One region of the Kribbella sp. NPDC020701 genome, then DNA from elsewhere that is predicted to be linked to it. Evidence: riboswitches for the same ligand, from Rfam matches in the RefSeq annotation. Region 1 holds a riboswitch; each other region holds the start of a gene.

The links. A riboswitch is a leader RNA that binds a small molecule or an ion and turns the genes downstream of it on or off. The one in region 1 is predicted to bind ZMP and ZTP.
Region 2: another riboswitch for ZMP and ZTP. It lies ahead of ACZ3HV_RS16975 (dihydropteroate synthase); the one in region 1 lies ahead of ACZ3HV_RS10670 (bifunctional 5,10-methylenetetrahydrofolate dehydrogenase/5,10-methenyltetrahydrofolate cyclohydrolase).
Region 3: another riboswitch for ZMP and ZTP. It lies ahead of ACZ3HV_RS11775 (metallophosphoesterase); the one in region 1 lies ahead of ACZ3HV_RS10670 (bifunctional 5,10-methylenetetrahydrofolate dehydrogenase/5,10-methenyltetrahydrofolate cyclohydrolase).
Region 4: another riboswitch for ZMP and ZTP. It lies ahead of ACZ3HV_RS16735 (5-aminoimidazole-4-carboxamide ribonucleotide transformylase); the one in region 1 lies ahead of ACZ3HV_RS10670 (bifunctional 5,10-methylenetetrahydrofolate dehydrogenase/5,10-methenyltetrahydrofolate cyclohydrolase).

The regions. Positions count from the first base shown of each region.
Region 1 is NZ_JBVHFT010000004.1:98,378-101,961, reverse strand. Features, by position in the region: gene ACZ3HV_RS10675 (phytanoyl-CoA dioxygenase family protein) at 1-875, shown strand, start outside; gene ACZ3HV_RS10670 (bifunctional 5,10-methylenetetrahydrofolate dehydrogenase/5,10-methenyltetrahydrofolate cyclohydrolase) at 877-1,719, opposite strand; ZMP/ZTP riboswitch at 1,748-1,836, opposite strand; gene ACZ3HV_RS10665 (beta-N-acetylhexosaminidase family protein) at 1,837-3,584, opposite strand, start outside.
Region 2 is NZ_JBVHFT010000006.1:295,412-298,995, reverse strand. Features, by position in the region: gene arfA (channel-forming protein ArfA/OmpATb) at 1-492, opposite strand, end outside; gene ACZ3HV_RS16985 (hypothetical protein) at 708-1,067, shown strand; gene ACZ3HV_RS16980 (winged helix-turn-helix domain-containing protein) at 1,397-2,014, shown strand; ZMP/ZTP riboswitch at 2,255-2,344, shown strand; partial or broken gene ACZ3HV_RS16975 (dihydropteroate synthase) at 2,361-3,125, shown strand; gene ACZ3HV_RS16970 (S8 family serine peptidase) at 3,214-3,584, opposite strand, start outside.
Region 3 is NZ_JBVHFT010000004.1:323,778-327,361, forward strand. Features, by position in the region: gene ACZ3HV_RS11765 (cysteine dioxygenase family protein) at 1-112, opposite strand, end outside; gene ACZ3HV_RS11770 (LysR family transcriptional regulator) at 187-1,053, shown strand; gene ACZ3HV_RS11775 (metallophosphoesterase) at 1,115-1,987, opposite strand; ZMP/ZTP riboswitch at 2,014-2,090, opposite strand; gene ACZ3HV_RS11780 (cysteine hydrolase family protein) at 2,102-2,656, opposite strand; gene ACZ3HV_RS11785 (DUF1905 domain-containing protein) at 2,714-3,016, opposite strand; gene ACZ3HV_RS11790 (helix-turn-helix transcriptional regulator) at 3,009-3,584, opposite strand, start outside.
Region 4 is NZ_JBVHFT010000006.1:238,899-242,482, reverse strand. Features, by position in the region: gene ACZ3HV_RS16740 (MMPL family transporter) at 1-834, shown strand, start outside; gene ACZ3HV_RS16735 (5-aminoimidazole-4-carboxamide ribonucleotide transformylase) at 831-1,742, opposite strand; ZMP/ZTP riboswitch at 1,759-1,841, opposite strand; gene ilvD (dihydroxy-acid dehydratase) at 1,985-3,584, shown strand, end outside.

The DNA of each region.
Region 1 (3,584 bases):
TGCAGCCTGTCGCCGCCGTACCCAGCTTCGCCGAGGTCACCGACGAGTTGGTCGGGTCGTTCCGGCGGGACGGCTTCATCGTCCTGGATCAGGCCTTGTCGGCCGACCAGGTCACCGCGCTCCATTCCGCGGCCGAGGCCCTGTGCCGTGGTGACCTCGGCGTCATCGACGGCGGTCCGGCCGCCGAGCCGGCCGAGGACGTCCTGCGCCAGTACCTGTGCATCCACCAGCCGCACAAGGTGTCCGACGTGGCGCTCGCGGCGTTGCGGGCACCACGGGTGGTCGCGGCGCTGACCGCGGTGATCGGGCCGAACGTCAAGGCCATGCAGTCGATGCTGTTCATCAAGCCCGAGGGGAAGCCGGGCCAGGCGTGGCACCAGGACGAGTTCTTCATCCCGACCAGGGATCGCTCGCTGACCGCGGTGTGGATCGCGCTCGACGATGCCACCGTGGAGAACGGCTGCCTGTGGGTTCTGCCGGGCTCCCACCGTCGCGGGGTCATCTATCCCGACCGGGAGCAGGACGATCTCCGCTTCGATTGCACGGTGGAGGCGTTCGACTTCCCGTACACCGACGGCGATGCGGTCCCGGTCGAGGTGCCCGCGGGTTCGGCGGTGATCTTCAACGGCTACCTGCTGCACCGATCATTGCCGAACACCGGCCGGCACGGACTCCGCCGGGCGCTCGCCAACCATTACATGAGCGCGGAGTCGCTCCTCCCCTGGCAGTCCGTGCCATCCGGAGTCCATGTCGGCAAGCACGACTACCGCGACATCGTGATGGTGGCCGGGAGCGATCCGTACGCGTACAAGGGCATCGACGATCTTGCCCGGCCGCATTCCCGCCGGGACAAGGACGGCGGGTGCGACCGCTGACTCAGCCCGCCTGAGCCTCAGCGGCGTCGACGGCCTGCTCCAGCAGCAGCGCGATCGTCATCGGCCCGACACCGCCCGGAACCGGCGTGATCAGGCGGGCGACCTGGGCCGCCTCCTCGAAGTGGACGTCACCGACGTTGCCCTCGTTGTACCCCGCGTCGACCACGACCGCGCCCGGCTTGAGCCAGTCACCGCGGACGAAGTTCGGCTTGCCGACCGCGGCGATCACGATGTCCGCGGTCCGGACGATGTCCGGCAGGTCCGTGGTCCGCGAGTGCGTGTAGGTGACGGTCGCATTCGATGCCAGCAGCAACATCCCGACCGGCTTGCCCAGGATCGGGCTGCGGCCGATGACGACGGCGTGTGCTCCGGCGATCGGCACGTCGTACGCCTCGAGCAGGCGCATGATCCCGCCCGGCGTCGCGGACCGGAACCCGGGATCGCCGAACGCCATCGCGGCGAACGACCGCATCGTCACGCCGTCGACGTCCTTGCCCGGGTCGATCGCCTCGAACGCGGCCCGCTCGTCGATCTGCGCCGGCACCGGGTGCTGCAGCAGGATCCCGTGCACCTCGGGGTCCTGGGACAGCTTGGTCACCTCGGCGACCAACTCCTCGGTCGTCGTCTCCGCGGGCAGTACGACGCTCCGGGACGCGATCCCGGCCTTCTTCGACCGGTTCTGCTTCATCCGCACGTACGTCGCCGACGCGGGGTCGTCCCCCACCAGTACGGTCGCCAGACACGGCTGCACGCCCGTCCGCTCCCGCAGTTCGCGGGCTCGCTCGGCCGCCTTCGCCACCATCTCGGCGGCGATGTCGGTCCCGATCATCAGTTCGGCGGTCATGGCGCGCTCCTTCGGGCGTCGACTACAGGTCAGATGCCCAGGCGCGCGGCGCAGCCGGATCTCCGGCAGACCGTTCCCCGGTGGTCTTCCACCTCAACGCCAGTCGCGGTCCATCGCTCAGGATACCGAGTCGGTCACCCGGCTGATGAAGGTGTCGGCAACGCCGTCGCCGATGCGTGGGTGGGTCTTGGAGTGCGGGAGCCGGATGTCACGGATCTCCTCGGCCTGCGTGACCAGGTGGTTGATCTGGTCCCGGCCGGTGGCGACGTCCGAGCTATTACCTTCGGCGCCGGCTTCGAGGACGCGAAGGGCCTGGCGCAGCGCCTGACCCCAGTAGAAGGCCGCGTCGAGCCAGGCATCCGCCTCGTCGGCGAACGCCGGGTCGATCACGCCCTGGCGAATCTGACCCGGTGCGTTCTCGATCGCTTCGAAGTACGGCTCGAGGTCCGCGATCGCGCCGGCCAGGTCACCCGCATCCCAGGTCCGCCAGAACGCGGCGGTCTTCGCGGTCAGCGCCGGGGCGTTCGCGAGATGAAGCTTCCCGTCGTAGGTGGTGAGGTCGGCGAAGATCTCGAGCGCCGCGATCGTCTCGGCGTCTCCCCCGGCCGTTTCCGCGATCGCGCGGTGCCAGGACGCCTGCTCGTCGTACGTCGCAGGGTTCCAGCCGAACTCCGCGAACGAGTAGAGGGCGAGCTTGCTGGCCCCGGCCTGGTTCATCGGGTTCGAGATCACGCCGACGACGTGGTCCGCGAGGCCCGGCTCGCGGCCGCTGTACGCCGCGAGCAGGATCCGCCCGGCCGCGTAGTCGTTGACCGGGTAGTTGTCCCAGATCAGGATGTCGTGCCCGAACACCGCCTTCGCCTCAGCCGCCTGGGCGCTGGTGATCGCCTCCGGTACGACGCCGATGCCGGTCCAGTGCACGACCACCGCACTGTCCATCTGCTCCCGCAGCGCCTGCTTGTACGGTGTCTCGTCGACGTTGTAGTACTCGGTCGGGACCATCTGCAGCGGCGCGAGGTCCGGCTTGGTCTCGACCCACTCGCGCTGGATCCGGTTCAGCAGCTCGCTCTGCGCCAGCCCGGCGCCACCGCCGCCGGGGCCATACTTCTCCTCGTCGTCGGCGCTGTGCCATGTCTCGTACTCGATGTCGTCCAGGGCCACGTTGAACGCCCGCGCACCCAGCGCGTACAGCGCCTCGAACTTCGCGATCAACGCCCGGAAGTCGGCCTCCTCGGTGTAGCGCATCGACAGGCCCGGCGAGAGCGCGAAGGTGAAGTCGACCTTGTTCCGCCGGGCGCGATCGATCAGCTCGCCGAGCTCGGCCAGTTTGTCCGCCGGGTACGGGTCGCGCCACTGCTCGCGGTGGTACCGGTCGTCCTTCGGGGCGTACTCGTAGGTGTTCATCCGGTGCGCGCCGAGGTAGTCCAGGTGATCGAGCCGGTCCGCGTGCGACCACGGCGTACCGTAGAAGCCTTCGATCGAACCCCGGTACCGCATTGTCGGCCAGTCGCGGATCTCGACGCCGTCCACATGGTTGCCCTGGACAAGCTGTGCGAAGGTCTGCGCGGCGTAATAGATGCCGCGGGCATCGACCCCGTCGAGTACGACCTGCTGAGCGCCGACGGCCACGACGTACCCCTCGGCCGGCAGCAAACCGGCCGGCGCGACACCGAGCTGCTCGAGCGTGCTCGCGCTCCCGCCGAGCCAGACAGTCACCTCCGCCGGCCCGTCGGAGATGGTGCGTACGCCGGCCTTCGTGAGCGTCTCGCGGACGACGCGCTCGGCGTCGGCATCGGTGGCCGAGCCGTGCACAAGCGCGACGGTGTCACCGAGATCGAACCCGTCGTCGCGGCGGGTGGTCTGCT
Region 2 (3,584 bases), on a different contig from region 1:
TCCGGTCGCGGCGTCGATCGTCGTACGGTCGTCGTACTCACGGTCTTCGCCGAGCACCTTGCCGACCTCGGCGGCGATGGCTTCCTTGACCGCTTGATCCTTGACCGCCGCCTGCACCCGGATCGACTGGTTCGTCCGGCCCACCTCGAACGGCGCCACGTCGAACTCGGCAGGCGCCTCAGTCGTCGGAGTAGCAGTCGGAGTCGGCGAACCCTCGATCCGCACCGAGCGAACGCCGTCCACCTTCACGACGACCTCGCGGACGAGCTCGGCATCGACACCGGCCGGTACGGCGACCGTCGCGTCGCGGCCGTCGAAGTCGACGGAGCCGGCCTCGATGCCGCGGGCCTGGAGTGCGGCCAGCGTGCGGTCGCGCAGATCGTCCTCGGTGGTCCCCGCCTTGGCCGGAATCAGCACAGCCGTGAGCAGCACAGGTACCGCGAGGGCCGCGAGCAGCCAGACGACGATCGGCCGCCGAACGAGACCGGGCACTGTTCCTCCGTCGGGTGCGGTCAAGAGTGACCGTGCGCGAGGAGATTACTCCGCCGCACGCTCCCTCCGCACACCTTCGCGGGGGAGCGTCGCGATGATCACGAGAACATCTTTATTTGGATTAGTTCTTTTCTTAACTGGATGTGGTCGTTAGGGTGCGGACAGTTCCTCTCCGCCCCCAGGAGGTACTCATGCGACCCCGTTTTCCTGTGCTCTTGGCTGCGATAGCTCTCCTCGGCGCCGGTCTCGCACCGGCCGCCACCGCGGCCCAGCCCGCGCCCGACCACACTGTTGCCGCAGGCAAGAGAGTGGTCGGCTACTTTACCGAGTGGGGTGTCTGCGACCGCAACTACCACGTGAAGAACATCAAGACGAGTGGCTCGGCCGCGAAGCTGACCACGATCGTCTACGCGTTCGGCAACACCACCGGTGGCCGGTGTGCGATCGGTGACAGCTACGCGGCGTACGACAAGTTCTACGACGCGGCCTCGTCGGTCGACGGCGTCGCCGACACCTGGGACACCGGTGCGCTGCGCGGCAACTTCAACCAGTTGCGCAAGCTGAAGAAGGAGTAAGTTGCTGCTCGGGATCGGGTTCTACGGCCGCGGCTGGACCGGGGTCACGCAGGCCGCGCCCGGTGGGTCGGCGACCGGTGCGGCGCAAGGGAAGTACGAGGCCGGGATCGAGGACTACAAGCTGATCTCGACCCGCTGCCCGTCGACGGGGACCGTCGGCCGTGCCCCGCCGCCCTGGGCCGGCCGGCCTTTCCTTGCCCTGCTTGGGTTTGGCCTGTCTCGGACAGGTCGCATTTGTGCCAGCCCGGGGCGCGATGAATCACTTGACTTACTTCGCGCCGTAAACCGTACTGGTGGCTGGCCGGCGTTGAATTGGGGAGGGGCTCGCCATGGAGAGGCTCGCGGATTCGTCGTTGATCATCGGCGTGGCCACGTCCACGTCCGAACGGGTACAGCTCGCGCGGTTGCTCGGTGCGGCCGACGCGCTGCTGCTGGTGTCGAGCGCGGACCAGGCTCGCGCGTTCCTCGAGCTGACGGCGGTCATGTCGCCGGCCGGTCCCGTCGTACTCACGCCGACCGTGCTGCCGGTCGCCTCTGGGGAGGCTGCCCAGATCGAGGCAGTTCCCGCGAGGGTGGTCGCCGTTCCGGCCACGGTCGCCGCGGTTCCGGTCGCAGTGGCGGCGCCGGCTGTCCGGGCCGCCGTACCGCCCTCGTCCGAGGCCGAGCTGCACCTGGACGTGGACCGTCGCGTCGTCCGGTGGAAGGACCGCGAGGTCTCCCTCACCCGGCTCGAGCACGACTTCCTGCACTGCCTCGTGGAGGAACCCGGCCGCGTCTGGACCTACCAGCGCCTGCACCACGCCGTCTGGGGCAACGAACACCTCGGCCACGGGTCCCACATCCACTCCGTCGTCAAACGCCTCCGCCAAAAACTCACCAACCTCGGCGCCACGGTCACCATCCACGCCGTCCGCGGCGTCGGCTTCCACCTCCTCCCCACCACATAGCCCTCCGGCCAACGCCCGCCGTCCCGCTCAGCTGAGCCCGGCACGGCGCGGCTACAGGCGAGGGCCCGACCTCAGCGGAGGTCGCGGATGCGGAGCTGCCGTCTGCCGATCGTGGAGGGTTTTTGCGTTATCAAGGGAGGGTTTCTTTGCCGATCCGGGCAAACCCTCCACGAATCCCGGCTGCGTATTGTCCCGTGGCAGGAGTTGGAGGGGTGCCAGGCGGCGTGGGTTGATAACGTGCGGCTGGGTCGTGACTGGCGCGTGAGATGGGCTATCCATCGGGGAGCGGCCTCGTCTCGACGACGTGTGCCGTGCGCCTGGGCTTCTGATCGACCGGGAGACCCGCATGGTTCGGCCGCAGCTGGTTGGCATCGTCAATATCACCAGAGACTCGTTCTCCGACGGTGGGCGCTATCTGGCCGCTGGTGACGCATTCGCCCAAGCGTGCCGCCTGCACGCGGGAGGCGCCGATCTAGTCGAGTTCGGGCCGGCGATTCCGTGGGGTGTGGATTCCTATCACCCGGAGACACAGCGATATGCGGCTGCGCGAGGAGCGGCGTACCTGAACGACATCCATGGCTTCCCGGATCCCCGCCGGTACGACGAATTGGGCGGCCTCACGTGTCAGCTGGCGGTGATGCACTCGGTGCAGCGCCACGGACCGGCGACGAAGGTGTGGACGGACGCGCGGTCGATCTGGTCAGGCATCGAGGACTTCTTCGACGAGCGGATCGCGGCACTCGAGGCGGCGGGCATCAAACGCGACCGCCTGATCCTCGACCCCGGTCTGGGCTACTTCCTGGGCCGTACGCCGGAACCGTCCCTGACCGTGCTCGGTAACCTGTCCCGCCTGAAGGCCCGCTACGACCGCCCGGTCCTCATATCCCCGTCCCGCAAGTCCTTCCTGCGCACCCTCACCGGCACTGACCTCACCGGCATCGGACCGGCAACCCTTGCCGCCGAGCTCCACGCCGCCACCTAAGGCGCCGACTACATCCGAACCCACGACCCCGCCGCGTCGGCCGACGCCCTGACAGTCCTCGCCGCGTTGACGCGCGCGTCTCGATCGTCCGGCGACCGCGATCTCCGGAACTTCCCTGCCGCCTGGTGACGGAAAAGTTCCGCAAAGCGGGTCTAGTGGCAGAACGCGGACAGGCCCCCGCCCGTGAAGGGCGGGGGCCGGCCTGGCTACTGCGGTGTTACTTGATGGACTTCAGGGCGAAGTCTTCGGTGACCGGAATGCCGGCTAGCAGTTTGGTGGTGCGGGTCTGGGGCTTGTAGCCGTCCTTGGCGGCGATCAGGGTGAGCGGGTTGTTGCGACGGTCCAGCCAGTAGGCGTATTTGCCGTCCTTGTCGGTGATGAAGGTGTACGACTGCGCCCACGAGTCCACCTGCAGGATCGCGCCCGGGAGCGGTGCGGTGACGCCGGCCGAGCTGACGCCCGAGACGGTGCCCTGCAACTTGCTCCAGGTGTTCGGCGGGGTGACGTTCATCGTCACGCCGACCGGTGCGACCGAGTAGGGGGTGTTCTCGCCGATCGTGACCCCGCCGGAGTACGTCCCCGGCTGGT
Region 3 (3,584 bases), 230 kb from region 1:
GCTCGGCCACGAGTTGCGCCGTGCCGTTCCAGTCGGCGTGCTGGTCGATGGCGGTACGGACGCCGTCGATCAAGTCGGTCAGTTCATTAGTGGAGATCGATGTTGTCGTCATGTCTTGAGCGTGCGCCGGTCAACCCATAACGTCTAATGCCAAGTTTCGTGCTTACTCATAGATGGATTTGATACATGCTCGATGTCACGAGGCTGCGCGTCATCGACGCAGTCGCCCGTCACGGCTCGGTCACCGCCGCTGCTCGCGAGCTGCACTACTCGCAGCCGTCTGTCACTCATCACCTCACGCGCTTGGAGGCTGAGACCGGCGCGCAGCTCCTGCAGCGCGCCGGTCGTGGCATCAGGCTGACCGAGGCTGGTCGCCTGCTGGCTGCTCGAGCCGCCGAGATCATCGGCCGGATCGACGCCGTCGACGCCGAACTCGCCGCTCACGTCGGTCTGAGCGCGGGCCGGATCCGCCTGGCCGGCTTCTCGTCGGCGATCGGGTCACTCGTGCCACGGGCCGTGGCGGCACTGGCCGACAAGCACCCGGGCCTCGAGATCAACCTCCTCGACGCGCATCCGCCTGAGGCGCTCGAACTGCTTCGCACCGGCAAGATCGACGTCGCGATCGTCTTCCGGTACGACGAGACCGAGCCGGAACCGTCCGGCATACGACTGCATCATCTGCTGGACGATCCGCTCTACGTGCTGTCGACCGATCAGCCGGTCGAGCTGCCCGGGCTCCGCGACGCGACCTGGATCGCCGGCTGCGATCGTTGCCGTAGGCACCTGGTTTCGCTGTGCGCCGCCGAGGGCTACGAGCCGCGGATCAGCTACACGTCCGACGACATGGTGGTCATGCAGGCGCTCGTCGCGGCCCGCCTCGGGGTGACGACCATGCCCGGTCTCGCCCTCCGCGCCCACCACGCCGAGGGCATCATCGCCACCGAGCTCCCCGGGTCCCGCCGCCACGTGTACGCCGCGACGTACGGCGAACCGCCCGACCCACCCGCGATCGGCGCCCTCCTCACTGCCCTCGCCGACACCGCCGTTCTGTGAGCTGGCCCGCCCATGCTGAATCGCGCGGGCCCGAAGCTGAGCCCCGGGTGCCGCGCCTGGTTCAGGAGTTCTCGGCCGCGTCTGCTCCCGTGAGTGGGTCGTAGACGTAGACCTCGGTGCCGGCTTGGGGGGATCTGGCGTGGAGGGTGTGGAACATCGGGGCGAAGGGGCCGCCCAGGTCGATGATGGTTGCACCGGCGCCGAGGACGCCGCGGACCAGGGTGCTGGGGGCCGTGAGGTCGACGCGGGTGACCACGCCGGGCGTCACCCACACGGGAACGTCCCCGAGCCGGCCGGACAATTGGTGATGCAGGTGGCCGCACAGAACCGCTTGTACGTCGGTCCCGGCGACAACTTCCGCCAACTTCTCGGGCTCTTGCAGGACGACAGACTCGAGGTACGGAATTGCGTCGACGGATATCGGCGGGTGGTGGAGTACGACGATCGACCCGGCCGGCGCGGGTGTTGCCAGCTCCGCGGCCAGCCAGTCGAGTTGGTCGTCGCCGAGCACACCGTGTGTCTCGTCGGGGATGAGGCTGTCGAGGGTGATGACCCGGAGGCCCGCGACCTCGCTCACCGCCGCGATCGCACCGGCGACGTCGGCGCAGCGGCCGATCGACGAGCCGTCGGGTCCGAGGTGTCCCGAGCCGAGCGCGGCCGTGAAGCCCTCGCGACGGTCATGGTTCCCGGTGCAGTAGACGTGCGGAATGCCGCGCTCAGCGGCGAACTCACCCACGGCCGTGCGGACCGCGGTGCAGCCCTCCTCGGACCCGTCGTCGGCGATGTCCCCGCTGACGACGATCAGATCCAGCTCCGGGACCCGGCGTACGTCGTACAGCAGGCCGTTGAGCGCGGCGAGGCCGTCGACGCCGTCCTCGTCGGGGCCGATGCGGCTGACGTGGGTGTCGGACAGGTGCAGAACACGATGTGCCATGACGAGCTCTCCTGGGATGTCGTTGCCGTCGGCACCCAGGCGGTCGATGCCCGTCGCGTCACTCCCCGGTGGTAGCCCACCCTCGCCAGTCGTGTGAGACCAAACTACCCAAGCTCAGTCGGTGAAGGTGACCTCCGCGGTGGGTTGGACGGCGGCGGTACGGCCGGGAGCCTGGTGGTTCTCCCAGTAGAGGTTGGTGTGGGCGATGACCTTGTCCGGGGTGGGTGCGCCGTACTCGGACAGGTCTTCGGTGGTGTGCGCGTCGCCAACCAGGGTCACGTCGTACCCGCGGACCATGGCGCCGTGGATGGTGGAGCGGATGCACTCGTCGGTCTGCGCGCCGCTGACGAAGAGGCGGCCGATCCCGGCTGTGGCGAGGACGTCCTCGAGGTCGGTGTCCTCGAAGGAGTCCGCGAAGGTCTTGTGTAGGAGCGGCTCCGAATCGTCACGTTTGAGCTCAGGGACGAGCTGCCACTCGTCGCTGCCCTTCACGAGGTGCTCGCTGGAGTGCTGGACCCAGACGACCGGCACTCCGCCGGCGCGGGCCTTGCCGACCAGGGTGCTGATGTTGGACACCACTTGATCGCGCTCGTGTGCCGCACTGACGACACCGTTCTGGACGTCGATCACCACAAGTGCCGTGTTCGGCCGATCTGACAACGTGGACATGCCGTTCCCTGCCTTTCCCGGGTATACGACGAACGCTAGACCCGCTCGCCGACAGTTTCAGGAGACCTTCCAACTCCGTAGCCGCAGACGCACCGTCGGTACGTCGCCGTCGTCGAGATCCTCCGCCCGCCGCACCGCCGCCTTCACCGGCAGGATGTACCGCCCGTCCTTCGGGAACATCGAGGTGTCCCACACGCTGTCCCCGATCTCGGCCTGCACCGGGATCATCCCCCACCCGTATGTCACGAAGTTCGACTCCGCCTCGAAATACGCGCACTCGTCCTCCGGCACCGTGACGAAATACCAAGGCGCCGGGCCCCGCCAGTACCACATCTCCGCCGCAAACTCGATCTCATTCACTGTTACTTGCCTCCAGCAAGCGTTGGGCTATGTTGCGGGCCGCGGTCTTCAATTCCGGGGATTGGAGGATTCGGTAGGGGGCGGGGAGGGAGGTCAGCTGGCCGGCGTACCAGTAGGGCTCGTCGGTGCTGGCCAGGAGGCGGGTGTGGGTGTCATCGATGGGTTCCAGGCGGCCCATGCTGCGGGAGATCCAGTGGGCGACCTCGTCGCGCGGGGCGTCGATGATGACCTCGATGGGGTATTTCCAGCCCATGGCCAGGTGTTCTTCGACGGCGGCCAGTGGGTCGAGGTCGGTGGGTGCGGTGAATTCCTCGCCTTGCGGCTCGACTTTGGTGATCCTGTCGACGCGGAGCACGCGGCGGGAATTCTTCGTGTGCGACCAGCAGAGGAGATACCAACGGCCTCGGCGTACGACGACCGCCCACGGGTCGACGTCCATCGGCCACTCCTCGCCGTGGTGGCGACGGTAGTGAATGATGACGCGCCGGCCGGCGGTGCTCTGGGCGACCAGGGCTGCGGTGATCTCAGGGTCCGGCGTACGGACGCCGGGGTCGGGAGCGCGCGCACG
Region 4 (3,584 bases), on a different contig from region 1:
GTTGCGGCTGTACAGCCCGCGAGCACGAACGAAGCCGGTACGACAGCGATCATCACCGTCATTCCGACCACCTCGCCGTCGTCGGCGGACACCGAGGATCTGGTCAACCGGATCCGCGACGACGTACTCGCGGGGCAGAACGAGCCCACGTACGTCGTCGGCACCACCGCCGGGTACGTCGACTTCACCGAGAAGGTGGCCGGCCGGATGCTGTGGCTGATCGGCGCGGTCGTCCTGCTGGCCTTCCTGCTGCTCATGGTCGCCTTCCGCTCGCTGCTGATCGGGGTCAAGGCCGCGGTCCTCAACCTGCTGTCGGTCGGCGCCGCGTACGGCGTGATCGTCGCGGTCTTCCAGTGGGGCTGGGGATCCTCCCTGGTCGGCATCGACGAGAAGGTGCCGATCCCGTCGTTCGTCCCGATGCTGATGTTCGCGATCGTGTTCGGGCTGTCGATGGACTACGAGGTCTTCCTGCTGTCCCGCGTCCACGAGGCCTGGCTGCAGACGAAGGACAGCCATCGCGCCGTGGCCATCGGGATCGGCGCGACCGCCCGGGTGATCACGACCGCGGCGGCGATCATGATCGCGGTGTTCCTGAGCTTCGTCCTCGACGACGACCCGACCGTGAAGATGCTCGCGGTCGGCATGGCCGTCGCGGTCCTGATCGACGCCAGTATCGTCCGGATGATCCTCGTCCCGTCGGTGATGACGCTGCTCGGCGACCGGGCCTGGTGGCTGCCGAAGTGGCTCGACCGCATCATCCCCGACATCCAGCTGGAAGGTGGCGAGCCACCGCCGGCCCCCGAACCCAAACCGCGCGAGACCTCCCCGGTCTAGTGCCGAAACAGGCGTACGCCGGTCGGTGACCAGCTGATCCCACGCTCGGCGCAGGCCGCGGCGACCTCGTCCGATCGGATCGAGCCGCCCGGCTCGGCGATGTGCGTGACGCCGTGCCGCTGCGCCTCCTCGATGTTGTCGACGAAGGGAAGTGCGCCGTCGGACACCATCGAGACGCCGGTCAACGGTTCGGCCGAGTGCCGGGCCCACCACGCCTGAGCCTTCTCGCCGGCCAGCCGTGTGCAGTCCACGCGCGACTGCTGCCCGGCGCCGACGCCGATCGTCATGCCGTCCTTCACCATCACCACAGTGTTCGACTGGGTGTAACGGGCGACGATCAACCCCAGCACCAAGTCCCGGGCCGCGGCGTCCGGCACCGCCGGATCCAGCAGCTCACGAGTCAGCGGTACATCGTCCCGCCGCTGCGTCAGCCGTAGTCCGTAGAACTCGCGGACCTCCGCCGCCGGCGGCTCGAACGCCGGGTCGGCCTCCAGCACCAGGAAGCTCGCACGCTTCTTCGCCGCCAACGTCCCGACCACGCCTTCGTCGTACCCAGGCGCGATGATCCCGTCCGAGACGACCCGCTTGAGCACCCCGGCGAGCTCCGCGTCGACCGGATGCGAGACCGCGACAAAGTCGCCGTACGACGACTTCGGATCGGCATCGCGAGCGCGCAGATAGGCCGCGCTCACCGACGAGCCCAAGGCCGCCCCAGCCGGCGACACATGCTTGTACGACGCAGCCGCCGGCACGCCGAACGCGTTTGAGGCCTCGCGCACGAGCTGCCACCCGGTGAGCGCATCCAGCACGTTGATGTACGACGGCTCGCCAGACACCACCGTGAACGGAGCGCGCGGCCCAGTCGCCACCATGTCCGCGGTCTGATGTGGATTCATCCCATAACGCATCAAGCACCTCCGAGATCGGAGGCGCCCAGGCGGACGACGCCTTGCTGGTTGATTCCGCTCCCCGGTGGTACTCCACCCTCGCCAGTCGCGGTGATCCCCAGCCTAGTCCCGCCAGCTGCCGGTTCAGTCGTAGAGCGGTGCGGTGGTCGCGTACTCACGCAGATACACGATCCGATCCCCGTCGAGCCGGCCTCGAGTCGGTTCACCTGGCACAGCGTAGGCAACCGAATAGAGTGAGCGGCATGGTCGATGTGAAGCCTCGCAGCCGGACAGTGACCGATGGCCTGGAAGCCACCGCCAGCCGAGGGATGCTCCGGGCGGTGGGGATGGGGGACGACGACTGGGCGAAGCCGCAGGTCGGGGTCGCCTCGAGCTGGAACGAGATCACCCCGTGCAACCTGTCCCTGGACCGGCTCGCGAAGGCGGTCAAGGAAGGCGTGCACGCGGCCGGCGGCTATCCGCTCGAGTTCGGCACGATCAGCGTGTCCGACGGCATCTCGATGGGCCATGTCGGCATGCACTACTCACTCGTCAGCCGCGAGATCATCGCCGACTCGGTCGAGACCGTGATGGAGGCCGAGCGACTCGACGGCTCGGTGCTGCTGGCCGGTTGCGACAAGTCGCTGCCCGGCATGCTGATGGCCGCGGCCCGGCTCGACCTGGCGTCGGTGTTCCTGTACGCCGGGTCGATCATGCCGGGCAAGCTCGGCGACAAGGACGTCACGATCATCGACGCGTTCGAGGCGGTCGGCGCGTGTGTTCGCGGCCTGATCACCCAGGACGAGGTCGATGCGGTCGAGCGCGCGATCTGCCCCGGTGAGGGCGCCTGCGGCGGGATGTACACAGCCAACACGATGGCCGCGTCCGCCGAAGCACTCGGGATGTCGCTGCCGGGCTCGGCCGCACCGCCCGCGGTCGACCGTCGCCGCGACGGCTACGCCCGCAAGTCCGGCGAGGCCGCGGTCGGCCTGCTGCGGAAGGGGATCACGGCCCGCCAGATCCTCACCAAGGAGGCCTTCGAGAACGCCATCGCCGTCGTGATGGCGCTCGGCGGCTCGACGAACGCCGTACTGCACCTGCTCGCGATCGCCCGCGAGGCCGAGGTCGACCTGACGCTGGCCGACTTCAACCGGATCGGCGACCGGGTCCCGCACCTCGGCGACCTGAAACCGTTCGGCCGCTACGTGATGACCGACGTCGACCGCGTCGGCGGTATCCCGGTGGTCATGCGGGCACTCCTCGACGCCGGCCTGCTGCACGGCGACTGCCTGACGGTCACCGGCAAGACGATGGCGGAGAACCTCGCCGACATCGCACCGCCCGACGTCGACGGCACGATCATCCGCGCGCTCGACAGGCCGATCCACGGCACCGGCGGCATCACGATCCTGCACGGCTCGCTCGCGCCGGAAGGCGCGGTGGTGAAGAGCGCCGGCTTCGACTCGGACGTGTTCGAGGGTACGGCGCGAGTCTTCGACGGCGAACGCGCTGCGATGGACGCAGTCCCGGAGTTGAACCCCGGCGACGTCGTCGTGATCCGGTACGAAGGCCCCAAGGGCGGCCCCGGCATGCGCGAGATGCTCGCGGTGACCGGCGCGATCAAGGGCGCGGGCCTCGGCAAGGACGTCCTGCTCCTCACCGACGGCCGCTTCTCCGGCGGTACGACGGGACTCTGCGTGGGACACGTGGCCCCCGAAGCGGTCGACGGCGGCCCGATCGCGTTCGTCCGGGACGGCGACCGGATCACCCTCGACGTGAAGAACCGGACCCTCGATCTCCACGTCACCGAAGCGGAACTCGAACGCCGCAAGCAGGGCTGGACCCCGAAGACCCCGGCGATCA